One region of the Variovorax sp. AC103 genome, then DNA from elsewhere that is predicted to be linked to it. Evidence: riboswitches for the same ligand, from Rfam matches in the RefSeq annotation. Region 1 holds a riboswitch; each other region holds the start of a gene.
The links. A riboswitch is a leader RNA that binds a small molecule or an ion and turns the genes downstream of it on or off. The one in region 1 is predicted to bind glycine.
Positions count from the first base shown of each region.

Region 2: linked by a shared signal. The riboswitch ahead of gcvT (glycine cleavage system aminomethyltransferase GcvT) and the one ahead of AC0IYU_RS10950 (ABC transporter substrate-binding protein) in region 1 are both predicted to bind glycine.
Region 3: linked by a shared signal. The riboswitch ahead of AC0IYU_RS20720 (D-amino acid dehydrogenase) and the one ahead of AC0IYU_RS10950 (ABC transporter substrate-binding protein) in region 1 are both predicted to bind glycine.

Region 1 is NZ_CEEDFC010000006.1:95,736-105,649, reverse strand. It holds gene AC0IYU_RS10970 (M81 family metallopeptidase) at 1-636, opposite strand, end outside; gene AC0IYU_RS10965 (dipeptide ABC transporter ATP-binding protein) at 691-2,307, opposite strand; gene AC0IYU_RS10960 (ABC transporter permease) at 2,428-3,378, opposite strand; gene AC0IYU_RS10955 (ABC transporter permease) at 3,407-4,348, opposite strand; gene AC0IYU_RS10950 (ABC transporter substrate-binding protein) at 4,372-5,964, opposite strand; glycine riboswitch at 6,107-6,230, opposite strand; gene AC0IYU_RS10945 (hypothetical protein) at 6,324-7,172, opposite strand; gene AC0IYU_RS10940 (ABC transporter ATP-binding protein) at 7,268-7,903, shown strand; gene AC0IYU_RS10935 (NADP-dependent isocitrate dehydrogenase) at 8,053-9,914, shown strand, end outside.
Region 2 is NZ_CEEDFC010000005.1:298,421-308,334, forward strand. It holds gene AC0IYU_RS10020 (MFS transporter) at 1-1,056, shown strand, start outside; gene AC0IYU_RS10025 (YybH family protein) at 1,232-1,687, shown strand; gene AC0IYU_RS10030 (hypothetical protein) at 1,788-2,330, shown strand; glycine riboswitch at 2,364-2,454, shown strand; glycine riboswitch at 2,467-2,579, shown strand; gene gcvT (glycine cleavage system aminomethyltransferase GcvT) at 2,625-3,812, shown strand; gene gcvH (glycine cleavage system protein GcvH) at 3,855-4,226, shown strand; gene gcvP (aminomethyl-transferring glycine dehydrogenase) at 4,356-7,265, shown strand; gene AC0IYU_RS10050 (DUF3014 domain-containing protein) at 7,313-8,215, opposite strand; gene AC0IYU_RS10055 (lipase family protein) at 8,338-9,426, opposite strand; gene hisD (histidinol dehydrogenase) at 9,629-9,914, shown strand, end outside.
Region 3 is NZ_CEEDFC010000014.1:115,940-125,853, reverse strand. It holds gene AC0IYU_RS20750 (glycosyltransferase) at 1-412, opposite strand, end outside; gene AC0IYU_RS20745 (hypothetical protein) at 409-2,832, opposite strand; gene rfbC (dTDP-4-dehydrorhamnose 3,5-epimerase) at 2,991-3,539, opposite strand; gene rfbA (glucose-1-phosphate thymidylyltransferase RfbA) at 3,536-4,432, opposite strand; gene rfbD (dTDP-4-dehydrorhamnose reductase) at 4,460-5,350, opposite strand; gene rfbB (dTDP-glucose 4,6-dehydratase) at 5,347-6,426, opposite strand; glycine riboswitch at 6,671-6,787, shown strand; gene AC0IYU_RS20720 (D-amino acid dehydrogenase) at 6,880-8,181, shown strand; gene AC0IYU_RS20715 (FIST signal transduction protein) at 8,191-9,471, opposite strand; gene AC0IYU_RS20710 (PhaM family polyhydroxyalkanoate granule multifunctional regulatory protein) at 9,517-9,914, opposite strand, start outside.

The DNA.
Region 1 (9,914 bases):
GGTCGACTGCACGTTCAGCGGCAGCAGGAAGCTGAAGCGCCGCGCATGCAGCGGCTCGCGCGAACCGCGCGCCATGCGGCGCTCCAGCAGCGTCGCGGCCAGGCGGCCGGTGTCGGCCATGTCGATGTGCGGGTAGGTGCGGTAGGTGGCCAGCGCATCGGCCTCGGCCAGCATCTGCGCGGTGATGTTGCCGTGCAGGTCCAGGCTCGCGACGATGGGCACGTCGGGGCCCACCAGCGTGCGGATGCGCGCAATCAGTTCGCCTTCAGGGTCTTCGAGGTGCTCGGTCACGGCCGCGCCGTGCAGGTCGAGGTACACCGCGTCGATGCCGCCGTCGGCCAGCGCCGCGGCCAGGTCTTCGGCAATGGCTGCCGAGATGCGCTCGAAGGCGTCTTCGGTCACGTGCGCCGAAGGCGTGGCGCCGGCCCATGCCGAGGGCACCAGCAGCCAGCCCTTCTCGCGCGCCGCGTCGATGAAGCCGCCCACCGGAATGTTGCGCCCCGCATAGGCCTCGACGATGACCGCGCCGCGCCGGTACGGCGGAAAGCTGGAGCCCGCGTTGAACGCAGCCCAGTCGGCCTTGCTGGGGGCGAAGGTGTTGGTCTCGTGCTGGAAACCGGCGATGAAGACTTTCATGGATTCCTTGTCGTGGGATGAAGCGATGAATGAATGAATGACCGGCGCGCGGCTTCAGCTGCGCGCGAAGGCAAAGTCGCGCCCGGGCGCCGCGGCCAGCAGTTTGCGCGTGTAGTCGTGTTGCGGCGCGAAGAACACGTCTTTCACCATGCCGCGCTCCACGATTTCTCCCTGGCTCATGACGAGCACGCTGTCGCAGATCTGGCTGGCCACGCGCAGGTCGTGGGTGATGAACAGAATGCCGATCTTCAGCCGCTGCTGGATCTCGTCGAGCAGCCGCAGGATCTGCGCCTGCACCGACACGTCGAGCGCGGACACCGCCTCGTCGGCGATCAGCACCTTGGGCTCGCAGGCCAGCGCGCGCGCAATGGAGATGCGCTGGCGCTGGCCGCCCGAGAACTCGCTCGGGTAGCGGCGCAGCGCGTCGGGCGACAGGCGCACCAGGTGCATCAGCTCCTCGGCGCGCGCCCAGGCCTGGTCGTGCGGCGTGCCGAAGTTGACCGGCCCTTCGACAATGGAAGCGCCCACGGTCTGGCGCGGGTTGAGCGAGCGGTACGGGTCCTGGAAGATCACCTGCACCGTGCGCCGGAACGGCGACAGCGCACGCCCCGTGGCATGCGCCACCGAGCGGCCGTCGGCAAAGATGTCGCCGGAGGTCGGGTCGATCAGCCGCGCGATGCAGCGCGCCACCGTCGACTTGCCCGAGCCCGACTCGCCGACGATGCCCACGGTTTCGCCGGGGCGCACTTCGAGCGTCACGTCGCGCGCGGCGTTTACCGTGCGGCGCTTGCCCGGCCAGCTGCCGGTGACGTAGGTCTTGCAGATCTTCACCGCGTTGAGCAGCGGGTAGGCATCGGCCACGGGCGGGCGCCGCGGCGCCGAGAGCTCGGGCACCGCGTCGAGCAGCATCTTCGTGTACGGCTCGCGCGGCGCGGTGAGCACCGCCATCTTGTCGCCTTTCTCGATCATGGCGCCCAGCTGCAGCACCACCACCTCGTCGGCGATCTCGGCGACCACGCCGAAGTCGTGCGTGATGAACAGCACGGCCGTGCCGCTCTCGGTCTGCAGCTCCAGGATGAGCCGCAGGATCTCGGCCTGCGTGGTCACGTCGAGCGCGGTGGTCGGCTCGTCGCAGATCAGCAGCGCGGGCTTCAGGATGAGCGCCATCGCGATCACGATGCGCTGGCGCTGGCCGCCCGAGAGCTGGTGCGGGTACGAGGCATAGATGCGCTCGGGCTCGGGCAGCCGCACGCGCGCCATGATGGCCAGGATCTTCTGGCGCCGCTCGGCCGCGCCCATGTGCACGTGCTGCGCGAGCATTTCGTCGATCTGCGCGCCGCAGGTCATCACCGGGTTGAGCGCGGTCATCGGCTCCTGGAACACCATGGCCATCGCGGGACCGCGCAAGGCGCGCAAACGGCCCTGCGGCGCCGCGAGCAGGTTCTCGCCCTGCAACTCGATCACCCCGCGCACGGGCACGAGCCCCGGCGGCAGCAGGCCCATGACCGCATTGGCGATGACCGACTTGCCCGAGCCCGATTCGCCGAGCAGGCAGACGATCTTGCCGGGCGGCACGTCGAAGGAGATGTGCGCGACCGCATGCGCGCGGTCGCCGCCGGGCGGCAACGCAATGGCGAGGTCGCGCACGGAAAGTACTGGCAACTGTGTCATTTGAATTTTCCCGTGCGAGAAACACCGTGGAACCGGCTTTGCCGGGCCACCGGTGTTGCCCCCTGCAAGGGGGTTGGCGAAGCGACACGAAGTGCGCGAAGACTGGGGGTGTTCTTCATACTAGCCTCCCCGCTTGTTGAACTTCGGGTCCAGCGTGTCGCGCAGCCCGTCGCCCAGGATGTTCACCGCCAGCACCGTGAGCGCCAGGAAGATGCCCGGGAACAGCACGTTGTGCGGGAACTGGTTGAACTGCGCACGGCCCTCGGCCATGATGTTCCCCCAGGTCGCCATGTCCGCCGGCAGGCCCACGCCGAGGAACGACAGGATGGCCTCCACCAATATGGCCGAGGCGCACACATAGGTCGCCTGGATGATCAGCGGCGCAATCGCGTTCGGCAGGATGTGGCGCGTGAGGATCTTCCAGGTCGGCGTGTCGAGCGCGATGGCCGCCTCCACATAAGGCTCCTCGCGCACCGTGAGCACCACCGAGCGCACCAGCCGCGCCACGCGCGGAATCTCGGGCACCGCGATGGCCACCACCACGGTGAGCAGCTTGCCGCCGAAGAGCGCCACCAGGCTGATCGCGAACAGGATGCCGGGGATGGCCATGACGCCGTCCATCAGCCGCATGAGCACGCTGTCGATGCGCCGGAAGTAGCCGCCCAGCAGCCCGACGACCATGCCGAACACCATGGCCAGCGCGGCCACCGCGATGCCCACGGTGAGCGACACGCGCGCACCGTACAGCGTGCGGCTCCAGATGTCGCGCCCCAGGCTGTCGGTGCCCATCACGAACAGGTGCTCGAAGGTGTCGCCGGCCAGGCTGTTGAACTCGCCGCGCGTGCCCGGCAACAGGTTCGAGCTGGCGGGGTCGATGGCGGTCGGGTCGATGGTGCCCAGCCACGGCGCGGCCAGCGACATCAGCACGAGCAGCACCAGCACGCTGCCGCCCGCGCGCACCGACCAGTTGGCCAGGATGCGCTTGAGCAGCGAGCGGCGCCTGGGTGGCGGCAGCGCCTCCACGGCGGCATCGGGTGCAACGGGAGCAAGGGAAAGGGATGAATCGGTCATGGTGTTTCTTCGTTGCGGTTCCGTGGCTTCAGTAACGGATACGTGGGTCGAACACCAGGTAGCTCACATCGATCAGCAGATTGATGAGCACGTAGATGACGGAGAAGAACAGCGTGATGCCCTGGATGAGCGGAAAGTCGCGCGACAGCACCGCGTCGACCGTGAGCTGCCCGAGCCCCGGAATGGCGAACACCGTCTCGGTGACCACCACGCCGCCGATCAGCAGCGCAATGCCGATGCCGATCACCGTGACGATGGGAATCGCCGCGTTGGCGAGCGCGTGCCGCATCAGCAGGCGTTTTTCGGAAATGCCCTTGGCGCGTGCGGTGCGGATGTAATCCTCGGTCATGGCCTCGGCCACGGCCGCGCGCGTGACGCGCGCGATCAGCGCCACATAGATGACCGACAGCGTGATCGACGGCAGTATCAGATGCTTGATCCACAAGAGCGGCCCCTGGCTCAGCCGCGCATAGCCCTGCACCGGCAGCCACTGCAGGTGCAGCGCGAAGATCCAGATGAGCACGTAGCCGATCACGAACGCCGGAATGGAAAAGCCCATCACCGAAAAGCCCATGAGCATCCGGTCGAGCCAGCCGCCGTGCCGCCACGCGGCAATCACGCCCAGCGGCACCGCGATGAGGATGGTGACCACCAGCGTCACGGCCGCGAGCGACACGGTGGCCTCGATGCGCTGGCCGATCAGCTCGGTCACCGTCTTCTTCATGAAGTACGACTCGCCCAGGTTGCCCTGCAGCAGTTGCGCGCTCCAGTGAAAGAACTGCACCGGCAGCGACTGGTTGAGCCCCAGCTGCTCGCGCACCTTGGCGATGTTCTCGCTGGTGCCGCTGTCGCCCACGATGGCGGCCGCGGGGTCGCCGGGCGCGAGCCGCAGCATCAGGAACACGATCAGCGCGACGATGACGAGCACCGGCACGGTCGACAGAATGCGGCGTGCAAGAAAGAGCAGCATGGGGCGGGTTCCGTGGCGTTGGCTCAGTTCTTCTTCAGGTTCCAGAACACGCCGACCGGCGAGCGCACGACGCCGCTCACCACACCCTTGCGGTAGGCCGTGAGCGGCTTGTATTCACCGATGGGCGCGTAGATGCCGGTGTCGTACACGCGCTGCTGGATGGCCGTGGCCAGCTCCTTGCGCCTGGGTTCGTCGGCCGTGGCCAGGAACTCGGACTTGAGCTGCTCCAGCTTGTCGTCGGTGGCCCAGCCGAACCAGCCTTTCTCGCCGTTGCCAGTGAGCGGTGCGAAGAACATCGGGTTCATGTTGTCGGCAATGCCCCAGCCGGTGATGAACAGGTTCCAGCCGCCCTTGTCGACCGGGTCTTTCTTGGCGCGGCGCGTGACCAGCGTGGGCCAGTCCATCGACTGCATGTCGACGTTGAAGCCGGCCTGCTTGAGCAGCTGCGCCATCACCGGCGGAAACTTGTTGAGCACCGCAAAGTCGGCCGGGTACATGAGCACGACGGGCTTGCCGTCGTAGCCGGCTTCCTTGAGCAGCGCCTTCGCCTTTTCGAACTGCGGCTTGCCGGCGAAGTAGCCGGTCTTGTCGGAGGCATAGGCCGAGCCGCACGGGTAGATGGAGGCGCAGCTGTTGTAGAGCTCCTTGTGCACCAGTTGCGCACGCATCAGCGCTTCCTGGTTGATGGCCATGAACGCGGCCTGCGCGATCTTGGGGTTGTCGAAGGGCGGAATGAAGTGGTTCAGGTGCAGCGCGAACGAGCCCTTGGCCACCGGGCTGTCGAGCGTGATGGCCGGGTTGTTCTTCAGCGCGGTGTACTGCTCGGAGGGCACCCACTCGATCATGTCGACCTCGCCGTTGGCCAGTGCGTTGGCCTGTGTCTGCGCGTCCTTCAGGATGATCCATTCCATGCGGTCGACGTACACGTTCTTGCCGCCCGCGGTGCCCGAGGGCGCCTCGGTGCGCGGCACGTACCTGGTGTTCTTCAGGTAGACGATCTTCTCGCCGGGGCGGTACTCGTCCTTCTTGAAGATGTAGGGACCGGAGCCGGTGGCGTCGTCGATCTGCTTGTCGGCGGGCGTGGCCGCCACGCGCGCGGGCATGATGAACGGCGGGTTCGACGACGGCTTGCTCAGCGCGTCAAGCACCATGCCGAAGGTGTCCTTGAACACCAGCCTGAAGGTGTTGGCGTCCACGGCCTCGGCCTTGTCGAGCGCGGTGAACATCTTCTGGCCCAGCCCGTCGCGCTGGCCCCAGCGCTTGAGGGATGCAATGACGTCTTCCGAGGTGACGGGCTTGCCGTCATGGAAGGCCAGGCTCTTGCGCAGCGTGAAGGTCCAGGTCTTGCCATCGGGACTGGTCGTGTACTTGTCGACCATCTGCGGATGCACCTTGCCTTGTTCGTCCACGCCGAAGAGCGTGTCGTACACCATGTAGCCGTGGTTGCGCGTGATGAAGGCGGTGGTCCAGATCGGGTCGAGGATCTTCAGGTCGGACTGCGGCACCAGGCGCAGCACCTTGCCGGCATCCTGTGCGAAGGCGGTGGCCGCCGCCGCGGCCAGCAGCGCGCCCACCAACATGGCTTTCACGGCTTTCAGTTGTCGTTTCATCAGCATGGGTCAGTTCTCCGGTTGAAAAAAGGGGACGCGAGCACGTGCGACGCCAGGGAAGACATTCGTCGTGCGGCGTTGCGGGAAGCAGGTCATGAAAGAAAGCGGCTCCGGAAGCGAACAAGGGCACCCCGCGCTCTGTGCGCGGCGTGCCCCTGCTGTCCTTTTGCCTGAGAGATTCACCCTGCGCGCACATCGCACAGGGCTTGCCCCTTCGGCGGCTGCCCTCGGCCCCTGCAAGGGGTCGGTCAGCGCTCTCCAGCGTTAGAAAAAATCCAGTCTTGGGACCTGAGCGTTCTGGGCCATCGCCTTCGGTAATGCACTAACTCGAAGCATCGAGCCGGCATTTCTCCTGGATGAACTTCTCAAAGCAGATTGCGTGCCAAACGCAGCAACGCGCGAGAAGTCTTCGGTGCCTGCTGCGGTCCGCCGCAGAAGTCCGCACGCTCGGTGGTCTTGGCGGTGAAGCGGATGCGCGTGGTGGTGGCGGCGCGCTGCGGCTCGTTCTGCGGCCACTCGCTCTGCAGCCACATGTACTGCCAGTCGTAGGGCGCGCCGGGTCTGGCGGCCTCGCCGTACACGATGCGCAGGCTGCCGTTGCTTTCGTCATGGCAGTGCTTGGAGGTCTTGTACTCCTTCTCGCTGAAGCAGGCGCGGATCATCTTGAAGCACGAGAAGGGAATGCCTTCGTGCAAGGCCTTGCCGCCTTCGAGCGGCACGAAGTCGGCGGTGTCGAACGAGGCGCCGCCGCCCGAGTACATCTCCGACACGGTCTGCAGCACGGCCACGGCCCACTTGCCTTCGGCCAGCGGGTAGAGCGCGGGCGCGAGCGACAGGCGCATGTCGCGCTTGTCGCCGGTGTCGCTCGCGGTGCCGGTGTCTTCTTTCTTGAGGGACTGCGCATAGCCCGAGAAATCGTGCAGGCGGTCGAGCTGCCAGCCCTTCGCGTCGGTGGTGCGCTTCACGCGCGCCATGGCCAGCGGCTCGGCCGAGAGCACCACGTAGTCGGCAGGCGTGGCGCCGCGCGGGCGGTACAGGCCGAGCTGCTGCACGTCGCAGGGCTGCGGCAGCAAGGCGCACAGGCGGGTGCGCCACTGCAGGTCGAGCGCCTCGGGCTTCTTCACCGCGTCGAACACCTGGGCCGACGGCGCGGCGAACACGGGCACGGCGAACAGCGACGCGAGAAGACCGGCGGTGAGCAGCAGCTTTTTCATGGAGCCGAATGGTAGCCATGCCTTGGCGTTCGCGTGCGGCTGCTCGATTGATAGAGTCGGCCCCGACCATGAACCGTTCGTCCCCTTCACCCTCCTTGCCCTCCTTGCCCCCCGTGCTCCGGATCGACGCGCTCGGCTTCGCCTACCCCGGCCAGCCGCCCATCGCCTCGCACTGGACCGCCGCCATCGGCCCCGGCGTCACGCTGCTGCACGGCGACACCGGCAGCGGCAAGTCGGCCCTGCTCCAGGTGATGGCGGGCACGCTGCCCGCCACCGGCCGCCTCACCGCGGCGGACGCCAGCCTGGACACCGCGCCCGAGGCCTACCGCCGCCAGGTGTTCTTCGTAAACCCCTCCACCGACCGTTTCGATCAGGCCACCGTGCACGAATGCACCGCCGCGCTGCGCCAGGGCGACGCGGGCTTCGACGATGCGCGATGGCAGGCGCTGGTCGAAGGTTTTTCCCTGACCCCGCACCTGGCAAAGTCGATGTTCATGCTGTCCACCGGCTCCAAGCGCAAGGTGTGGCTGGCCGCGGCGCTGGCCTCGAGCCGCCCGCTGGTGCTGCTCGACGAGCCGACGGCCGCGCTCGATGCGGGGTCGGTGCGCTGCCTGTGGCGTTCGCTGGGCGAACTGGTGCACACGGAGCCGCACAGGGCCTTCCTGGTCGCCAGCGCCGAGCGCATCGACACCGTGCCGCTGGTGGCCACCATCACCCTGCCGCTGCCCTGAAACCCCATTGACAGAGCCCCCCATGGGGGTGTTAGGCCCCTTGGCGGACCGAACCGGCCGCCGACGGGTGACAATCGGCGATTCCGGCGGTGCGATTCCGCCAGAAGTTCCAGCCAACCCGACAACTCAAGTTTTACGGAAGCCAGCGCATGAGCTCGAAGCAACCCACCATCGTCTACACCCTCACCGACGAGGCGCCCCTGCTGGCGACCTACGCGTTTCTGCCCATCATCCGCGCCTTCACCCAACCGGCCGGCATCAACGTCACCACGAGCGATATCTCCGTGGCCGCCCGCATCCTGGGCGAGTTCCCCGAATTCCTGAGCGACGCGCAGAAGGTGCCCGACAACCTCTCCGAACTCGGCAAGCTCACGCTCCAGGCCAACGCCAACATCATCAAGCTGCCCAACATCAGCGCTTCGGTGTCCCAGCTCAAGGCGGCGATCAAGGAACTGCAGGACAAGGGCTACAAGATCCCCGACTACCCCGAGAACCCGACCACCGACGAGGACAAGGACATCCGCGCGCGCTACAACAAGTGCACCGGCAGCGCGGTGAACCCGGTGCTGCGCGAGGGCAACTCCGACCGCCGCGCACCCAAGGCGGTGAAGGAATACGCCCGCAAGAACCCGCACAGCATGGCCGAGTGGAGCCAGGCCTCGCGCTCGCACGTCTCGCACATGCACGGCGGCGACTTCTATCACGGCGAAAAGTCCATGACCCTGGACCGCGCGCGCAACGTCAAGATGGAGCTGATCACCAAGAGCGGCAAGACCGTCGTGCTCAAGTCCAAGGTGGCACTGCTGGACCGCGAAGTCATCGACTCCATGTTCATGAGCAAGAAGGCGCTGCTGGCCTTCTATGAAAAGGAGATCGAGGACGCGCACAAGACCGGCGTCATGTTCTCGCTGCACGTCAAGGCCACCATGATGAAGGTCTCGCACCCCATCGTGTTCGGCCACTGCGTGAAGATCTTCTACAAGGAAGCCTTCGAGAAGCACGGCAAGCTGTTCGACGAGCTGGGCATCAATGTCAACAACGGCATGGTCGATCTGTACACCAAGATCGCCACGCTGCCCCAGAGCACCCAGGACGAGATCAAGCGCGACCTGCACGCCTGCCATGAAGGCCGCCCCGAACTGGCCATGGTCGACTCGGCCAAGGGCATCACCAACTTCCATTCGCCCAACGACGTCATCGTGGACGCCTCCATGCCCGCCATGATCCGCAACGGCGGCAAGATGTGGGGCGCCGACGGCCGCCTGAAGGACGTCAAGGCCGTGATGCCCGAATCGACCTTCGCCCGCATCTACCAGGAGATCATCAACTTCTGCAAGTGGCACGGCGCCTTCGACCCCAAGACCATGGGCACGGTGCCCAACGTGGGCCTCATGGCGCAGAAGGCCGAGGAATACGGCTCGCACGACAAGACCTTCGAGATTCCGGAAGACGGCGTCGCCAACATCACCGACCTGGACACCGGCGAAGTGCTGTTGAGCGAAGACGTGGAGCAGGGCGACATCTGGCGCATGTGCCAGGTCAAGGACGCCGCGATCCGCGACTGGGTGAAGCTGGCCGTCACGCGCGCGCGCAACTCCGGCATGCCGGTGGTGTTCTGGCTCGACGCCTACCGCCCGCACGAGGCCCAGCTGATCACCAAGGTCAAGATGTACCTGCACGAGCACAACACCTCGGGCCTGGACATCCAGATCATGAGCCAGGTGCGCGCCATGCGCTACACGCTGGAGCGCGTCGTGCGCGGCCTGGACACCATCAGCGCCACCGGCAACATCCTGCGCGACTACCTGACCGACCTGTTCCCCATCATGGAACTGGGCACCTCGGCCAAGATGCTGTCCATCGTGCCCCTGATGGCCGGCGGCGGCCTGTACGAGACCGGCGCGGGCGGCTCGGCCCCCAAGCACGTGCAGCAGCTGGTGGAAGAAAACCACCTGCGCTGGGACTCGCTCGGTGAATTCCTGGCGCTGGCCGTGAGCCTGGAAGACCTGGG
Region 2 (9,914 bases), on a different contig from region 1:
CTCGCGGCGACCGGCCTGTCGAGCGTGGTGCAGCCGCTGTTCGGCCTGTACGCCGACCGCCACCCGCGCAGTTGGCTGGTGCCCACGGGCTTCCTGGTGGCCGCGCTCGGCGTGGTGCTGGCGGGCATCAGCCAGAGCTACCTGCTGACCTGGATCGCCATCGCGCTGTGCGGGCTGGGCATTGCGGCCTACCACCCGCCGGCCACGGTGGCGGCACGTGCGGCCGGCGGGGCCTCGCAGAAAGCGATGAGCGTGTTCTCCGTCGGCGGCACCATCGGCGCCTCCTTTCCGCCGGTGCTCGCGGCCACGGTGGTCGGTGGTGGAGGCCTGTCGCGCAGCTACCTGCTGGGGGTGCCGGCGCTGGCGATGGGCGTGGTGTGGCTGCTGGCGAATGCGGGGCGCGGCGCTGCGTCCGCCGCCACGGCGGCCGCCGCCCGCAAGGCCGCCGGCGAGGTGCTCAAGCCCCACAACGACTGGCGCGCCTTCGGGCTGCTGGTGGCGACCATCGTGGGCTGGTCGATCCCGTACGTCACGGTGCTGTCGATGCTGTCGCTGCGCATCACGCGCGACCTGCACGGCACGGCCTTCCAGGGCGCGGCGGCGCTCACCGGCTTCACCGCCGCCGGCGCGGTGGGCGTGCTGCTCGGCGGCTGGCTCGGCGACCGCATCGGGCGCATGGGCACCATCCGCAGCGGCTACCTGCTCGCCCTGCCGTCGCTCGCCGGCCTGGTGCTCGCAACGACCCCCGGCTGGGCGCTGGCCTGCACCGCGCTGCTCGGCATGAGCATGTTCCTGCCCTTCGCCGCGCAGGTGACGCTGGCGCAGGACTACCTGCCGCGCAACCCGGCCACGGCCAGCGGCATCACGCTGGGGCTGGCGCTGTCGGTGGGCGGCCTGGTGTCGCCGCTTTTCGGGATGCTGTCGGACGCGCGCGGCCTGGGCGTGACGTTCACCGCGGTGCTGTGCGTGCTGGGCGCGGCGACGGTGCTGGCGCTGCGGTTGCGCAACAGGGCGATGCCGGCGGTGCCGGCGGGGGCGCAGCGCGCTGCGACCTGAGCGCCACCGTCGCCCATGGCCGTCGAATGTCGCATTGCGCGCCTTATGCTCGATTCAGCGAGCATCGAGCGGCAGCCCGACCTGGCGGGGTGATCCAGCAGCGGGAGGTGTCGTTCGAGCGCTACCGTTTCGGCCGATGATCGGGACCGACAAACGACAAGGAGGAGACTTCGCCATGCACCGATCACTGAGTTGCCTCCTCGGCGGCACGCTGCTGGCCATGGCCGCCTTCGGCGCCACGCCGGCGGCGACAGGGCCGCAGCCCGCACCGACCCCGGCGAACCCGGCCGCTGCCATCGCCGAGATCGAGACCGCCGTGCGCAACTGGGCCGCAGCCTGGTCCGCGCGCGACGTGGCGCGCTACCTGGCCACCTATGCGCCCGACTTCACGCCGCCCCGCGGCCAGGACCGCAAGGCCTGGGAAGCCGACCGCCGCACGCGCATCGCCGACAAGGCCACCATCCGCGTGGACATCGACAACCTCGTCATCAGCGTCACCGGGCAAGCCGCCAGCGCAAGCTTTCAGCAGACCTACACCGCCGACAAGCTGCGCGAAAAAAGCCGCAAGACGCTGGAACTGCAACGCGTGGGCAACCAGTGGCTCATCCGCAAGGAAATCGCGGGCGGATGACGCCGCCAAAGACCGTTGCCCGTGCAAACCAAACGGTTCATGAAGATGTCACCGCTTGCAACGATGCTGCAGCCCTCGACTCCCGAAAGCTGTGGCTGCCATGTTCCCCACCAAGACCGACAAGGCCCGCGATGAACTCCAGGGCGGCCAGCGCACGCTCAGCCAGCGGGAGCGCGCGCTGTTGCTCATGGCCGACGGCCGCCGCTCGCTGACCGACTTCAGCCCGCTGTTCAGCACCCGCGACGAGGCCGAGCAGGCGCTCCAGGCGCTGGTGCAGCGGGGCTACCTGCAAGACCCGCAGGCCGCCGCGGCTGCGGCTGCGCAGGCGGCACAGGCCTTGACCGTGCCCGCCGCCGACACGATCCAGGTCAGCACCTCGGCCGACAGCTTCGACGGCAAGCGCTCGCTGGCCACCACGCGCATGTTCCTGTTCGACATCTGCGAGCGCATGTTCGTGCGCCGCGACCCCAAGTTCGCGCTGCAGATGCGCGACGCCCTGCGCGAGGCGCGCGACCGCGAGGCCATGATGACCATCGCCGCGCTGATGCTCAGCGAAATCGAGAAAGCCGCGGGCCCGGAGCGCGCCGAATCGCTGCGCGAACGCATCGACCGGCTGCTGCCGCCGGCTGAAATCGTTCACTGAAGCGAAAGCCCTGCGCACCGCGATCCACTACACTCGCCCGGGTCAGGAGAGAGCCCCGCGCGACGGGGCCGCCGAAGGCGCAGGGGTTTCCCGAACGCTCAGGCAAAAGGACTGACAAGGCGCCGGTACACACCGGCGTTTCCTTGCTGGAGAGAGGCCGCCGTACCGGAAACGATGCAGCGGCCCACCGAAGGAGCAAACCCCGATCGTGGGGCGAATCTCTCAGGTAAAGCGGACAGCAGGGGTGGCCCATGGCTTGCGTCATGGATTTCGTCTGCCCCTTTGGAGTGCCCCATGGCCTCTTCCGCTGCCTCCGCTGCTTCCGCCCCCGACACTGCGCTTCTCAAGACGCCGCTGTACGACCTCCACGTGGAGCTCGGCGCCCGCATGGTGCCCTTTGCCGGCTACTCGATGCCGGTGCAGTACCCCGCCGGCCTGATGGCCGAACACAGGCACACACGCGACGCGGCCGGCCTGTTCGACATTTCCCACATGGGCCAGCTGCGCCTGGTCGGCCCCGACGCCGCAGCGGCTTTCGAGACCCTGATGCCCGTCGACGTGATCGACCTGCCCGCCGGCAAGCAGCGCTACGGCCTGCTGCTGAACGACGAGGGCGGCATCCTGGACGACCTGATGTTCTTCAACGAAGGCAACGGCTCGCTCTTCGTGATCGTCAACGGCGCCTGCAAGGTGGCCGACATCGCGCACATCCAGCGGAAGATCGGCGCGCGCTGCGAGGTGCAGCCCCTGCCCGACCACGCCCTGCTCGCGCTGCAGGGCCCGCAGGCAGCGGCCACGCTGGCGCGGCTGTCGCCCGGCATCGAGCGCTTCGTGTTCATGACCGGCGGCGCGGTGCAGATCGGCGGCATTCCGGCCTTCGTCACCCGCAGCGGCTACACCGGCGAAGACGGTTTCGAGATCTCGGCGGCGGCCAAGGACGCCGAGGCGCTGGCCCGGCTGCTGCTGGCCCAGCCCGAGGTCAAGCCCGTCGGCCTCGGCGCGCGCAATTCGCTGCGGCTCGAAGCCGGCCTGTGCCTGTACGGCAACGACATCGACACCACGACCACGCCGGTCGAAGCCTCGCTCAACTGGGCTATGCAGAAGGTGCGCCGCGCCGGGGGCGCGCGCGAAGGCGGCTTTCCGGGCGCCACGAAGATCCTGGCCCAGCTCGCCGCGGCCACCCCGGGAGCCGCCGGCCACACCGACCACGACACGCTCAAGCGCAAGCGCGTCGGCCTCGTGGCGCTCGAACGCATTCCGGTGCGCGACGGCACGGTGCTGCAGTCCTTCGAGGGCCACGACATCGGCGTCGTCACCAGCGGCCTGCTCGGCCCCACGGCCGACCGCTGCGTGGCCATGGGCTACGTGGCCACCGCTTTCGCGGAGCCGGGCACGCGCCTGCAGGCCATCGTGCGCGGCAAGCCGGTGCCCATGGAAGTCTCGACCCTGCCTTTCGTGCCGACGCGCTATTTCCGCGGCTAGGCTCTGCACCCCCGAATCATTTTTTCCACGAGGAGTTTTTCCATGAGCATCAAGTACACCAAGGACCACGAATGGGTGTCGGCCGAAGGCGGCGCAGCCACCGTCGGCATCACCGTACACGCGCAGGACGCGCTGGGCGACGTGGTGTTCGTCGACCTGCCTGAAGTCGGCAAGACCTTTGCTCAGGGCGAAGTCGCCGGCGTCGTCGAATCGGTCAAGGCCGCGGCCGACGTGTTCATGCCCGTGTCGGGCGAGATCGTCGAAGTGAACGAAGCGCTGCGCGCCGACCCCTCGCTGGCCAACAGCGACCCGCTGGCCAGCGGCTGGTTCTTCAAGGTCAAGCTGAGCGAACCCTCACAACTCGACGCCCTGCTGGACGCCGCCAGCTACGACAAATTCGCGGCCGAATCCTAGAAATGTTCGCCCCTCGGCTTGCCACTTCGTGTGCTTCGCCAGCCCCCATGGGGAAGGCGCGGCCCGCCTTGGGGCGGCCCGGCGGCGACCGCTGAGTCTTTCTTCTTTTTTTAGCCGATCCATCACGCCATGCCGATTCCCGCCCTTCCCTCTTTGCAAGAACTAGAGAACGCCGAAGAATTTCTCGCCCGCCACATCGGCATCGATGCGGCGGACGAGGCGCGCATGTTGCCGGTGATCGGCTCGGCCACACGCGCGGAGCTCATCGACGGCATCGTGCCGGCGGCCATCCGTCGCGCCAAGCCGATGCGGCTGCCCGCGCCGGTGACCGAGGCCGACGCGCTGGCCGAGCTGAAGGCGCTGGCGTCGAAGAACAAGGTGTTCAGGAGCTTCATCGGCCAGGGCTACTACGGAACGCACACGCCGGGCGTGATCCTGCGCAACGTGCTCGAGAACCCTGCCTGGTACACGGCCTACACGCCCTACCAGGCCGAGATTTCGCAGGGCCGCATGGAAGCCCTGCTCAACTTCCAGACGATGGTGTGCGACCTCACGGGCATGGCCATCGCCAACGCGTCGATGCTCGACGAAGCCACGGCCGCGGCCGAGGCCATGACGCTGGCCAAGCGCAGCGTCAAGAGCAAGAGCAACGTGTTCCTGGTGTCGGGCGACTGCCACCCGCAGACCATCGAGGTCATCAGGACGCGCGCCGCGCCGCTGGGCATCGAGGTCAAGGTGAGCAGCGTGTCGGAAACGCTGCCGCTGCTGATGGTGAGCGGCGAGTTCTTCGGCGTGCTCGCGCAGTACCCCGCCACCACCGGCCACGTGCACGACCTGCGCCCGCTCGCGGGCCATGCGCACCAGTGCGACGCCGCCCTCATCGTCGCGGCCGACCTGCTGGCGCTCACGCTGCTGGTCGCCCCCGGCGAGTTCGACGCCGACATCGTCTGCGGCACCACGCAGCGCTTCGGCATGCCGCTGTGCAACGGCGGCCCGCACGCCGCTTACCTGGCCTGCCGCGATTCGTTCAAGCGCTCGCTGCCGGGCCGCCTGGTGGGCGTGAGCGTCGACACGCACGGCCAGCCCGCCTACCGCCTGGCGCTGCAAACGCGCGAGCAGCACATCCGCCGCGAGAAGGCCACCTCCAACATCTGTACCGCGCAGGTGCTGCCGGCCGTGGTGGCGAGCATGTACGCCGTGTACCACGGGCCCGACGGCCTCACGCGCATCGCGCAGCGCGTGGCGGCGCTCACGGCCATCCTGTCCAAGGGCCTGTCGCAGATGGGCCGCGAGCCGGTCAACGGCACCGCCTTCGATTCGCTCACCGTGAGCACCGGTGACGACACGCAGGCCATCCTGGAGCGCGCGCAGGCCGGCGGCGTCAACCTGCGCCAGCGCCTGCAACACCACCTGGGCATCTCGCTGGACGAGACCACCACGCGCGCCGACGTCGAGACGCTGTGGGCACTGTTTGTGCCCGCCGGCACCGCCATGCCGCGCTTCGACGACCTGGCCGCCAGCGCCACGCCGCTGATCCCCGAGGACCTGCGCCGCACCAGCGCCTTCCTCACGCATCCGGTGTTCAACACCCACAAGAGCGAAACCTCGATGCTGCGCTACATCCGCAGCCTGTCCGACAAGGACCTGGCGCTCGACCGCAGCATGATCCCGCTGGGCAGCTGCACCATGAAGCTCAACGCGACCAGCGAGATGATTCCGATCACCTGGCCCGAGTTCGCGAACATCCATCCTTTCGCGCCGGCCGACCAGCTGCAGGGCTACGCCCAGCTCGACGCACAACTGCGCGCCTGGCTGTGCGAGGCCACCGGCTACGCAGGCATCAGCCTGCAGCCCAACGCGGGCTCGCAGGGCGAGTACGCGGGACTGCTGGCCATCAAGGGCTTTCATGAAGCCAAGGGCCAGGGCCATCGCAACATCTGCCTGATTCCGTCTTCCGCCCACGGCACCAATCCGGCCAGTGCGCAGATGGTCGGCATGCAGGTGGTGGTGACGGCCTGCGACGCGCAGGGCAACGTCGACATGGACGACCTGAAGCGCGCCTGCGAGAAGCACAGCGACCACCTGGCCGCGGTGATGATCACCTACCCCAGCACGCATGGCGTGTTCGAGACGCGCGTGAAGGAACTCTGCGAGCTGGTGCACGCGCACGGCGGCCGCGTGTACGTGGACGGCGCCAACATGAACGCGCTGGTCGGGGTGGCCGCGCCGGGCGAGTTCGGCGGCGACGTGAGCCACCTGAACCTGCACAAGACCTTCTGCATTCCGCACGGCGGTGGCGGCCCGGGCGTGGGCCCGGTGTGCGTGGTCGAAGACCTGGTGCCATACCTGCCGGGCCATGCGACCGCAGGTGTGGCTTCGCAAGGCGTGGGGGCCGTGTCCGCCGCGCCGCTGGGCAATGCGGCCGTGCTGCCGATCAGCTGGATGTACTGCCGCATGATGGGCGCCAAGGGCCTGCAGGCCGCGACCGAAACGGCCATCCTCAGCGCCAACTACATCAGCGCGCGGCTGAAGGACCACTACCCGACGCTGTACGCGAGCCCCAACGGGCACGTCGCGCACGAGTGCATCCTCGACCTGCGCCCGCTGAAGGACACCAGCGGCGTCACCGCGGAAGACGTGGCCAAGCGCCTGATCGACTACGGCTTCCACGCGCCCACGCTGAGCTTCCCGGTGCCGGGCACGCTGATGGTCGAGCCAACGGAAAGCGAGCCGCTGGTCGAGCTCGACCGTTTCATCGACGCGATGATCGCCATCCGCGGCGAGATCCGCCGCATCGAGGAAGGCGTGTGGCCGAAGGAAGACAACCCGCTCAAGCACGCACCGCACACCGCGGCCAGCCTGCTGGGCACGGAATGGGCCCACCCGTACTCGCGCGAACTCGGCGCGTTCCCGCTGGCCGAACTCAAGAACGCGAAGTACTGGCCACCCATCGGTCGTGTGGACAACGTGTACGGCGACCGCAACCTGTTCTGCAGCTGCGTGCCGGTGGGCGACTACAAGGAAGCCGAAGAGGCCTGACACAGACGCGGTGGCGGCGCCTGAAAACGCCGCCGCACCGCGGTCCCTCAGCCCTTCTTTCTTGCCACCTCGCCCGTGGCAACCTGCTGGCGCAGCCCGCGCAGGCTGGCCTTCACCTTGCGCTCGTTCTCCGGGCCCATGCGCACCATGATCTTCTGGCCGGCAGACATCGACTGCAGTTGCGGGTCGACGTACTCGTAGCGCACCCACGGCCGTTGCGAGGGCACGTCGCCCTTCACCTCGACCAGCCGCACCTGCACCGGGCCCGTGGGCTCGGGTGCCTGCAGCAGGTGGTCGATCACCGCGATGAGCCGGTCGTTGAAGTAGCGCCCCGGGTAGCCCAGCTCTTCGTACGCCTGCTGGAACAGCGGATACAGCCTGGCGTACACGGCCGCGGCCTTGGCCGGGTCGATCGATTGCGCCAGCAGCACGACGGCGTTGTAGCGCGCGGCATTGTTGGCCGAGATGGCCTGCGTCTCGCCTTCCCCTTCGGTGATGAAGCGCTGGCCCGTGGGCTGCACCGGCCATGCATTGGCCGGCGCCTGTTCGCGCGCGAGGTTGTCGACGGTGGCCACGAAGCGGTGCACGATGCCGTCGGAGCGCAGGAAGGCCTCGGCGTTCTTCGCGCCGAGCAACTCGGCCAATGCCTTCATCACGCGCGAATCGGAGTCGGCCAGCTTGGGCAGCGCGGCGTCGGGCGGCGCCAGGGCATCGACCGGGTTCTGCGGCCCCTTGGGCTCGGCAGCGGCGGGCGGCGGCGCGGCCGGCGCGTCATTGGGTGCAGCGGCCACGGGCGCGGGCTCGACGGGTGGCTGCTGTTGCTGCTGGTACCAGCGCCAGCCAAAGAATGCGGCCGCAAGCAGCACCAGCACGGCCACGACGATGGCGCCCGTGGGCGTCTCGCGGCGGGGTCGGAAGTCGGGGGCGTCGCGGTTGTCGCTGTCGGACATGGGTCGGGTTCCTTTTCGAGGAATGTCAGGGGTGGCGAAGGGCCATGGTGCACCAATTCGGGTGGCGGACGAGCCCTTGCGACGTAACGCCCTGTGACGCGCGTGCCGCGCGGCCTGGCGATTCAACCGCCCTGTGAAGCGGCGGCGCGGGCCGCGGGCGCAGGCCGGTCCTTCGCCTCGTCGAGTTCGCACGCCAGCCTTGGAATCGAGTGGGCGCCGACGATGTTCCAGGAAGTCTTGAGGCTGAAGAAGAGCGCGTAGCGAATGCTGCGGATCTTCGGCTGGTCCTCGGTCGGCGGCACGAAGAAGTTGGTGAGCGAGCGCACGAACGCCAGCGCTTCGCCGCGCTCGTAGATGCGGTCTATCTCGAGCTGTTCCGCGTTCGGCTCCCGCACGGCGGGCTCGACGCTGTAGTAGCCCGTGACCGGCGACGGGTCGAACGCATACACGCGCTCGACGCGCGGCACGTCGGCATCGGCCGGCAGCGCATAGGCGAATTGCTGGGCAAGACCGCCACCCAGCGAATGGCCGGTCGAATAGAGCTTCAGTCCGCTCCCGCTTCGCAGGTACGCATGGCGCGGGTCTGCCGCACGGGCCTTGAACCGCGCGACGAAGGCCTTGACGAACTCCTTCTGGATCAGCGTGTACTCGTCCTCGCGCTCCGGCAGGAACCAGCGGATGTTCGACAACCAGTCGGAGGCGTTGGAAAACACCGTGCCGCCGAAGGCCACCGCCACCCTGCGCGTGGCGGCATGCTCCCAGACCTCGACGCGCAAGTGCGCGTGGCGCAAACGATCGACCAGGTCGCCGTCCTGCGATCCCGGAAAGTCCTTCCAGCGGCGCCAGCCGGCGCTGTCCAGCACCTCGTCGGGCTTGGGGCAATCGCTGGGCGCCTTCAGTCCCTGCACATCCGCAGGCCCGGCGTCGCGCATGGCCGCAGCAGGCTCGGTCCCCGTGGCTTCTAGGTAATGCGCGTTGTAGGCCCGGGTGCTCAACCACGCGAACTCCCAGTGCTTGCGCGCCTCCACGCCCACATCCACCGAATAGCCGAGCACACGCTCGCCAGGCTCTCGCGACAGCGCCGTATCCCGTGGTTGGGTGAGGCTGACGCAGCCATGCAGCAGGCACAGCAGCAGCAAGCCGGTGACCGAACCGGGCAGACGGCGCATGAATGCAGGCGCCGAGCGGCGTGCGCGTGTGTTCGATGGCATCCAGACCTCCTGTACCACGACCGCAATCCGGCCCAGGGCAGGCTATCGCGGCATAGGCATGAGCCCATCCTTCTTTCATGGGAGGCGACCGACAACGAAGCTGACCCGAAGCGGCTTCGTACAAGGGTTTTCCCTGTTTGCATACGAATGCAAGCTTTCGACATTGCATTCGTATGCAACACCCAACCTGAAGGCAAAGCGAATGATCAGATACCTCAAGCGCGGCAAGGACGTGCAAGTCCGGGCCGACGACGACGCCAAGGTGCGCGCCACCGTCGAAGGCATCATCAAGGACGTGGAAGCGCGCGGCGATGCGGCCGTGCGCGACTACAGCCGCCAGTTCGACAACTGGAACCCCGCCGACTTCAGGCTCTCGGCCGACGCCATCGAAAAAGCGCGCAAGAGCCTGTCGGCGCGCGAGATCGAGGACATCGCCTTCGCGCAGAAGCAGGTGCGCAACTTCGCGCAGATCCAGCGCGACTCGATGA
Region 3 (9,914 bases), on a different contig from region 1:
CGCGAACCTTTTCCAGGTCGAAGAACCGGTTGCCCTTGGTGTAGTCGGCCTCGCCCGAAAGAATGGGATCTACAAAATTGGGAATGAGCGCCGGGTCCATCTGGCCGTCGCCGTCGATCTTCACGATGATCTGGGCCCCGTCCTTGATGGCAGCGCGATAGCCGGTCATGACCGCACCGCCGACGCCCTGGTTGACCTCATGGAAAACGATGGTGATTCGCGGATCGGTGCAGTTGGCCTTGACGAAATTGCCCGACTGGTCGGGACAGGCATCGTCCACCACGTAGATTTTCCAGACGTACGACGGGATCGATGCAATCAGCGGTGCGATGTGCCGGGTGACCTTGTAGGACGGGATCACGACCGCGATGCGGGCGCTCGACATCTGCGTTTCGTAGCTGGTGGAAGTCATTGTTTGAAAGATACTTCACTGAAGGTGACGGAAACGTCGGTCTGCCCCGAGGCGTAGACGACGGCAGTGGCTGCTTTCCGGGGCGCCCTGACTTCCATGGAATAGGTCGTGGCCTCGGCGGTGCATTCGAAGACCTGGATGTTCGTCCCGATGAATCGGCCCTTCGCATCCATCCAGTTCACCTGCAGGCGCCCCTGCGTCGGTTGCGGATCGCAGACGCTCTTTGCGCTGTTCTTGTAGCGGCGTCCGGCGACCACGGGAACCTGCTGCGTCGCCACGGCCGTCACATTGACCGAGATGCGGCCCGCGCGCCTGTCCGACATGCCGGGAGGCAGATACCAGCCGTCGTCCGCGGCGAAATCGGGGTTGCGCAGCAGCTCTTGCGCGAAGCGATATTGATCCTTGACGCGCCGCACGGCAATGGGCACGAACGCGGCCACCGGGTCGCTCGCCTCCTCGATCAGTTTTCGCTGCACGGGCGTGCCCCAGCCGCTGTCGAGAACGAGGTAGTCGCCGCCCGCCAGCACCAGCGCCTTGGCCATCGAGTCGGTCGACTCGGCAGCGGTCACGGCGCGCTCGAAGTTCAGGTTGTACCAGCTGGGGTACAGCGCATCGGCATGAAGGCCGGCACCCAGCGGCGAGGAGAAAACCGCGACCGGCGAGTCGTCGAGGTTGAGCTTGTTCACGACGTCGACCGCGCTGCGAATGGGCAGCCGGTCGCGCAGGAAAGCTTCCCTGCCCGTCTGGCTGAGCAGCGGCTGCGCCACGATGTCACCGTAGTGGGTCGCCGATTTCAGGAAGACCAGATTCAGCAGGACGACGACCGCACTGGCGATCCAGAGCGCCCGCTTGCCGATCGGCGAGGCGCTTTCCGGCTGTGAAAACGCGGCGGCGATCAACGCGACCATCAACACGAAGGCCGGGAAGATGTAGCGAAGGTAGGCGATGGACTGGAACGTCAGCACCGCCGAAGCCGCGCCCACGAAGAGAATCGCCAGCGCGCGCTGCTTTCCCTTTCGGGCCACCAGCACGACCGCAGGCAGCAGCAGCAGCAGCCACTGGAAGCCGCTCGCGCCCGGCCAGCTTTCCAGGAAGGTTTCGGTGTGGAAGGTCGCCTGGTAGAGAGTGTCCCACTTGAAGCCCTTGGTCCAGCGCGAGTCCTGGAAGTTGGCCAGAGGCCAGAGCTTCGAGCGGAAGATCTCGTTGAAATAGGGGAACAACGGATTTTTGGTGAGCACCCACGCGGTGAGGTAGGGAACGCAGCCCACCAGCGCAAAGAGCCCCAGCGCACGCCCGAAGCGCCCCGCCGATGCCTTGGTGGCCCATACGCGGAAACGCACCAGGAACACGATGAACAACCCCGGCAGGATCGCCAGCGTGATCGCTTTCGCGGCCAGTGCGCCGCCGAGCAGGATGGCGGCCGAGCGGATGTCGGCGGGCCGCTGCCCGTCGCGCTGCAACGCCCTGAAAAGCGACAGCCCGCCGGCGACCGCGAAGGCCGCCCAGATGGATTCGATGTAGAGGCTGCTGCTTTCGAGCAGCGCCAGCGGCGTGGTGAGCAACAGCAGCGCGCCCCACTTCGCACCGGCGCGGCTGCCGCCGGCCCACAGCACGAGTTCGCGCACCAGGCAGCAAGTGGCCAGCACGAAGCCCACATTGACGAGGCGCGCGCCTGTTTCGCCCGCCAGCATGTAGCCCAGCGAGAACAGCCAGTCGCCCATCATCGGCATCACCGCCCACGCATACAGGCTGACGTCGAAGCCCCAGGCGTGGCGCGCCGCGAGGTGCGCGGGAATGAACAGGTGCGACGCCAGGGCGTCGTGCCCGGTTTCCGGCATCAGCCCCACGACGAAGTGAGCCAGCGCCACGCCGACGATCAGCAGATCCAGCCAGGACGTCGACTTGCTGCGTGCGAAGGTCTTCATCGACAGCAGCGCCGTGCGAACCTGCCGCCAGCCGAATACGATCGGCAAGGCCAGCGCAATGGCATACAAGCCCGGGTAGTTGATGGGCCGGTGCGCGGCAAGGCCGATCAGCGACCCATAGACGACGGCGCCCACGAGCACCGAGATCAGGGCCGAGGGCGCTTCGCTGCGCTTGCTCCACACCGTCAGCACCGTCGAGCCCACCACATGGCTCGCGAGCGCGATCCACGCCACGACCAGCAAGGCGCCCGCCGCGCCCGTGGCCAAAGCAATGGCGGCTGCCACGGCCGCGCCGGCCGCGAGGCGGTGGATGCCGAGCCAGCGCGAAAAGATTTCGGCGGCGAACATGCCGCCCACCATCACCACGGCGTAGGGCTTGAGCGCGTCCCACTGGAGGGCGGCGATCGAATGCCAACTCAGCTGATGCAAGCCTGTCGCCGTTGCCACGCCGCCCAGGATGAGCAGGGCAAGCACGGTGGTCCATCTGAAATTCATTGGCGGCGCTTAGAAAAAATGCGAGACGGTGAGTTGTTCATTTTTGCCGTCGTCAGGAACCGGCCGAATGAATGTGGGCCGCAATACGCAGCCGCATGAGAGAGGAAAACCGAAGGGTGCGCCCGAGAAGCGCCCGTGCCGGCGCGCCGCGCACGGCGTCATTCAAATACTTCGGCGTCGGCCAGGCGTTTGCCCGTCTGGTCCTTGGCGGACAACACGAAATCGGCCTGAAGGTCGGGCCATGCGATGGCGATCGCCGGGTCGTTCCAGGCAATGCAGCGTTCGTTGGCCGGGGCGTAGTAGTCGGTGGTCTTGTACAGGAAGTCAGCTGTATCGCTCAGCACCAGGAATCCGTGCGCGAAGCCCGCGGGCACCCACAGTTGCTTGTGGTTTTCTTCGCTCAGTTCCTGCGACACCCATTTGCCGAAGGTCGGCGACTTGCGCCGGATGTCCACCGCCACGTCGAGCACCGCGCCCCGCACCACCCGCACCAGCTTGCCCTGCGGCTGCTGGATCTGATAGTGCAAGCCACGCAGCACGCCCTTGACCGAGCGCGAGTGATTGTCCTGAACGAAATCGACATGGTGGCCGACCGCTTCGTCGAAGGCCTTCTGGTTGAAGCTTTCGAAGAAGAAGCCCCGCGCGTCGCCGAACACCTTGGGTTCGATCACCAGCACATCGGGAATGGCCGTCGGCGTGGCCTTCATGACCGCACCTCGTCGTTCAGCAGGTGCCGCAGGTATTTGCCGTAGCCGCTCTTCTCCAGCGGCGCCGCGAGCTTTTCGAGCTGCTCGCTGGTGATGAAGCCGTTGCGCCAAGAGATTTCCTCGGGGCACGCAATCTTCAACCCCTGCCGATGCTCCAGCGTCGCGATGAACTGGCCCGCTTCCAGCAGGCTGTCGTGCGTGCCCGTGTCCAGCCATGCGTAGCCGCGCTGCATGATCTGCACGTTCAGCTGGTCGAGGTCGAGATACGCCTGGTTGACGGCGGTGATCTCCAGCTCGCCGCGCGCGCTCGGCTTCACGGCCTTGGCAATGTCCACCACCTGGTTGTCGTAGAAGTAGAGGCCGGTGACCGCGTAGCTGCTCTTGGGCTTCAAGGGCTTCTCCTCGATGCTGCTGGCCTTGCCCTTGGCGTCGAACGCGACCACGCCGTAGCGCTCCGGGTCCTGCACGTGGTACGCGAACACGGTGGCGCCCGACGGCTTCTTGTCGGCGTCGGCGAGCAGGTTCACGAGATCGTGGCCATAGAAGATGTTGTCGCCCAGCACCAGTGCGCTCGGCGAGTTGCCCACGAACTTGTCGCCGATGAGAAAGGCTTGCGCCAGGCCGTCGGGACTGGGCTGCACTGCGTACTGCAGGTTGATGCCCCACTGGCTGCCGTCGCCCAGCAATTGCTGGAAGCGCGGCGTATCTTGCGGCGTGCTGATGATCAGGATGTCGCGCATGCCGCCCAGCATCAGCGTGCTGAGCGGGTAGTAGATCATCGGCTTGTCATACACGGGCAGCAGCTGCTTGCTGAGCGCCAGGGTTGCCGGATGCAGGCGGGTGCCCGAGCCGCCGGCCAGGATGATGCCCTTGCGTTGAGTCGTCGTGGTCATGCTTTTCTTCTCGTGTGAATTCACGCGTCAGAGCGTTTCGCGCAGCATGCGCGCAACGCCGTCCTGCCAGGGGGGCAGGCGCAGCCCGAAGGTGGTCTGCAGCTTGGTGGTGTCCAGGCGCGAGTTGTGCGGGCGTTTCGCCGGGGTCGGGAAGGCGCTGGTCGGCACGGCCTCGACGGCATCGGGGCCGGCCTTGAGCTCGACGCCGGCCTGCTGCGCCAGGCCGAGCACGAAGCGCGCATAGCCGTGCCATGTGGTTTCACCGCCGGCAATCGCGTGATAGAGACCGGCTTTCGTGGGGTCCTGCAGCGTTGCCCGGATGGCGTGCGCCGTGACGTCGGCCAGCAGCTCGGCACCCGTGGGCGCGCCGAACTGGTCGTCGATCACCGTGAGCTTGTCGCGCTCCTTCGCCAGCCGCAGCATGGTCTTGGCGAAGTTGCCGCCGCGCGCCGCATACACCCAGCTCGTGCGAAAGATCAGGTGCCTTGCGCAGTACTGGGCCACCAGTTGCTCGCCCTCGAGCTTGGTCTGGCCGTACACGCTCAGCGGGCCGGTCGCGTCGTCTTCCTTCCAGGGTGCGCTGCCGCTGCCGTCGAAGACGTAGTCGGTCGAGTAATGCACCATCAGCGCGCCGATCTGCTGCGCCGCCTCGGCCACCACGCCGGGCGAGGTGGCGTTGAGCTTGCGCGCGAACTCGGGCTCGCTCTCGGCCTTGTCGACGGCCGTGTGGGCCGCCGCATTGACGATCACGTCGGGGCGCACCTTGAGCACCGTGTCTGCCAGCTGCTCGGGGCGGCTGAAGTCGGCATGAAAGTCGGTGCTGTCGAAATCGAGCGCCACCAATTCACCCAGCGGCGCCAGGCTGCGCTGCAGTTCCCAACCCACCTGCCCGCCCTTGCCCAGCAGCAGCAACTTCATGCCGCGGCCTTTGCCGGTGCGGCGTCGTACTGTTTTTCAACCCACTCGCGGTAGGCACCGCTTTGCACGTTGCGCACCCATTCGCTGTTCGCGAGGTACCACTCGACGGTCTTGCGAATGCCGGAGTCGAAAGTCTCGGCGGGCTTCCAGCCGAGTTCGCGTTCGAGCTTGCGCGCGTCGATGGCGTAGCGGCGGTCGTGGCCGGGGCGGTCGGTGACGTAGGTGATCTGTTCCTTGTAGGGCTTGCCGCCGGCCTTGGGGCTCAGTTCGTCGAGCAGCGCGCACACGGTGTTGACGATCTCGATGTTGGGCTTCTCGTTCCAGCCGCCCACGTTGTACGTTTCGCCGAGCTTGCCGGCTTCGAGCACGCGGCGGATGGCGCTGCAGTGGTCCTTCACGTAGAGCCAGTCGCGCACCTGCATGCCGTCGCCGTACACGGGCAGCGGCTTGCCGGCCAGGGCGTTGACGATCATCAGCGGAATGAGCTTCTCGGGGAAGTGGAACGGACCGTAGTTGTTCGAGCAGTTGGTGGTGACCACCGGCAGCCCGTAGGTGTGGTGCCAGGCGCGCACGAGGTGGTCGCTCGCGGCCTTGCTGGCCGAGTACGGGCTGTTGGGTTCGTACTTGTTCTCTTCGGTGAAGGCGGGGTCGGTCTTGGAGAGCGAGCCGTAGACCTCGTCGGTGGACACGTGCAGGAAGCGGAAGGCACTTTTCTGGTCGGCAGGCAGCGCGCTCCAGAAGCCGCGCACGGATTCGAGCAGGCGGAAGGTGCCGAGCACGTTGGTCTGCACGAAGTCTTCGGGGCCGTGAATGGAGCGGTCCACGTGCGATTCGGCGGCGAAGTTGACCACGGCGCGCGGCTTGTGCTCGGCCAGCAGGCGGTCGAGCAGCGCGCTGTCGCCGATGTCGCCCTGCACGAAGATGTGGTTCGGGTTGCCCTTGAGCGACGCGAGGGTCTCGAGGTTGCCCGCGTAGGTCAGCTTGTCGAGGTTCATGACCGGCTCGTCGCTGTTCGCGATCCAGTCGAGTACGAAATTGGCGCCAATGAAGCCAGCGCCGCCGGTAACCAAGATCATGGGGTCCCCTGTGTTTGAAGCAATTGCCCTGCGGCAAATCAACTGGTGATTATCCCATTGGGCCGACAGGCCGAAACACAAGGCGTTACCGTTCACTTCAGGCCGTGTTTACAATCGGCCACACTGCAGGAGAGCGGGCCACCCCGGTGGCCCTACCGAAGGCGCAAACTCCCATGAACGCTCAGGTCGGCCCGACGAGGTCTTCGAAGAAGATTTCGGCAAGGGGTCAGTACTGCATCAACTGACAACGCCGTCTGGAGAGTCATCGCACCACGCCCAGTGGCAACGATGCACCGAAGGAGCAAACCCGCTGCGGGCGCAGGGGGTGAATCTCTCAGGTACCGAGGACAGGGGGAGCGGCAACTTGGACCACGGCCGTCCGGTTGCCTGCTATTGATTCAATAGCACACCACGCCCGTCGTTCAAGCGCTTCAACCTCAAGAGGTACTTGAAATGCGCGTGATCGTTCTTGGCGCCGGCCTGCTCGGCGTGACTTCGGCCTACTACCTCCAGCAACTCGGCCACGAAGTGACCGTGATCGACCGGCAGGCCACCCCGGCCGCCGAGACCAGCTTTGCCAACGGCGGGCAGATTTCCGTCAGCCATGCCGAACCCTGGGCCAACCCGGGCGCGCCGCTCAAGGTGCTGCAATGGCTGGGCAAGGAAGACGCCCCGCTGCTGTTCCGCATCCGCGCCGACATACGCCAATGGCTCTGGGGCCTGCAGTTTCTGCGTGAATGCACGCCCGCGCGCACCCGCCACAACATCGCGCAGATCGTGCACCTGGGCACCTACAGCCGCGACACCTTGCAACAGTTGCGCCGCGACACGCGCATCGACTACGACCAGCGCACGCAGGGCATCCTGCACTTCTACACGACGCAGAAGGAATTCGACGGCGCCCTCGCCCCCGCCGAGCAGATGCGTGCCCTGGGCTGCGAGCGCCAGGTCATCTCGGCCGACGAGGCGGTGAAGATCGAGCCCGCCCTCGCCCACATCCGGCCCAAGCTGGCGGGCGCCACCTTCACGGCCGAAGACGAATCGGGCGACGCCAACCGCTTTGCACGCGAGCTTTCCAAGCTGGCGGCTGCGGCCGGCGTGAAGTTCCTCATGGGCCACACCGTCACCGCGCTGCGCGAGGCCGGTGGCCAGATCGACCACGTCGAGGTGACCGACCACGAGGGCCGCTTCCAGCGCATCCGCGGCGACTCCTTCGTCATGGCGATGGGCTCGCTGAGCCCGCTGCTGGCCGCGCCGCTGGGCATCCGGCTGCCGATCTACCCGGCCAAGGGCTACTCGGTGACGCTGCCCGTGAAGGACGCTTCCAAGGCCCACCAGGTCTCGCTGACCGACGACGAGTTCAAGCTGGTGTTCTCGCGCTACACGTCGGCGTCCGGCGACCGCCTGCGCATTGCCGGCACGGCCGAGCTCAATGGCTACGACCGCGACCTGAACCCGGTGCGCTGCGAAGCCATCGTGCGCCGCGTCGAAGAACTGTTCCCCGGCGCCGGCGACACCACGCAGGCGCAGTTCTGGACCGGCCTGCGCCCCGCCACGCCGAGCAACGTGCCGCTGATCGGCAAGACAAAGCTGCCGAACCTGTTCCTCAACACCGGCCACGGCACGCTCGGCTGGACGCACGCCTGCGGCTCGGGCAAGTCGATCGCGCGCATCGTGAGCGGGCTGGCGCCCGAGGTCGATTTCGCGTTCACCGGCATGCCTGCGCCCAGGCTGCGCGTGCTGCAGCCGGCGTGATCGCCAAGGTCAGTCGTTGCTGGTGAACACCGTCAATACGCCGGTGTAGCCATACAGATGGTGGCGGGCAATTTCGCCCGCCGCAAAGAACCCGACCAGCGGCACGTCGCCCAGCGCATGGCGCACGATCTGCAGCTCCGCGCCGGGCGCGCCGAAGTGCGGCCCGCCGCGTCCGGAGCAGCTCACGTACACAGCCCCGGCAATGCGCCGCGCCGGGTGCGGCGCGGCCTCGGCCTCGCCTGCGGCCACGGCGCGCGCGGTGGCCAGCGTCTGCTCTTCAGGTTCCAGCTCTTCGCGGATTTCGGCGCAGATGCGCATCAGGTCGGCCCGCGCGGCCTGCGCGTTGCGGCGGCAGAAGGTCAGGCGCATGCCGGCCTCGGCCGTGTCGGCAATGGCGATGCCGCGTCGCGTGGGGTCCAGGCCGATGATGTGGCGCACCAGCACGTCGGCGCCCAGGTCGCCGGTGCGGCGGATGCCGTCGCTGCCCGCGTCGGCCAGCCCCACCAGCGTGTTGCGCACCGCGTCGATGGCCTCCTGCGGACGCTCGAGCGACACCTGCAGGTCGGCCAGCAGCACGTCGAGCGCGGGTTCGCCGTCGAGCTTGAGCAGCAGGTTGCCGTCGGCCTCGGTGATCTCGCGCTCGCGCACCGCGCCCGAACGCAGCGGCTGGCAGCCCTGCGTGACGCGCGACACCACCCGCACGCCCTCGCCGAACACCACGCCCGACATGCCGCCCGAAAACACGCCGCCCGCCGCGCCGTGCCCGCGGATGTTGCCGTTGCCGCCGATGGCGAACTGCAGCGAGCCGTGGCGGCCCGACGACAGCCCGCCGAACAGGTAGCCGGTGTCGGTGCGCCCGGCCATCTCGCCGATGAGTTCGGTCAGGTCGGGCGTGGCGGGGTCGGCATGCACCAGCGCCGTGTGCGCCTCGAAGCCGCTCATTTCGGAGTTGCCCAGCGGCGCCACGCCCGAGAACACGCGGTACTGGTCGCTCGGCAGCGCGCACAGCATCAGGCTGATGCCGGGTTCGTCGAAGTACTCGGCGTTGTTGGCCGACACGCCGATGCCGACCGTGCCCGACCAGTCGGTCACCTCGGGCAGCTCGGCGCTCAGGTGGTCGAGGATGTCCTGCGCGTCGGTGGCGTAGTGGTCGGTGATGTAGAGCAGCCCCAGGGTGGGCGCCGACGCGTAGTCGGGAAGGGCCATCTGTGCGCGCAACTGCGCCAGCACGAGGCCGGCTGCCATGCGCCACTGCGGATGGGTGGCATGACCGGAGGGAAACAACTTCATGATGCGTGCCGACCCGTTCTCTTCAAAAAATATCCGTGTATGACGTCAGCGCCGCGCGGAGGTTCGCTTGCGGGCGGCGGTGGCGGGCTTCTTTTTGGCGGCCGGGGCCTTGCTTGCGGCGGCCTTCTTTGCGGCGGCGGGCTTGCGCGCGGCCGGCGTGCCCATCGCCTTGACGGCATCGGCCAGCGGCTGGGCCATGGCCGGCACCTTGAGCTGCGCCGCGTCCTGCAGCGCCGTGCTGGCGATCTGCTGGAACTGCTCGGTGAGCGCGCCCCACCACTGCATGGGGTCGACCACGCCGGCATTGCCGGCCTTCGGCCTGGCGCGCGACTTTGCCGGTGCCGCTTCTTCCTCGGGTGATCCGGCTTCGGCTTCTTCCGCTTCTTCCGCCTCTTCGGGCTCGGGTGCCGAGGCAGTTGCACCGGCTGCAGCCGCCGGCGCCA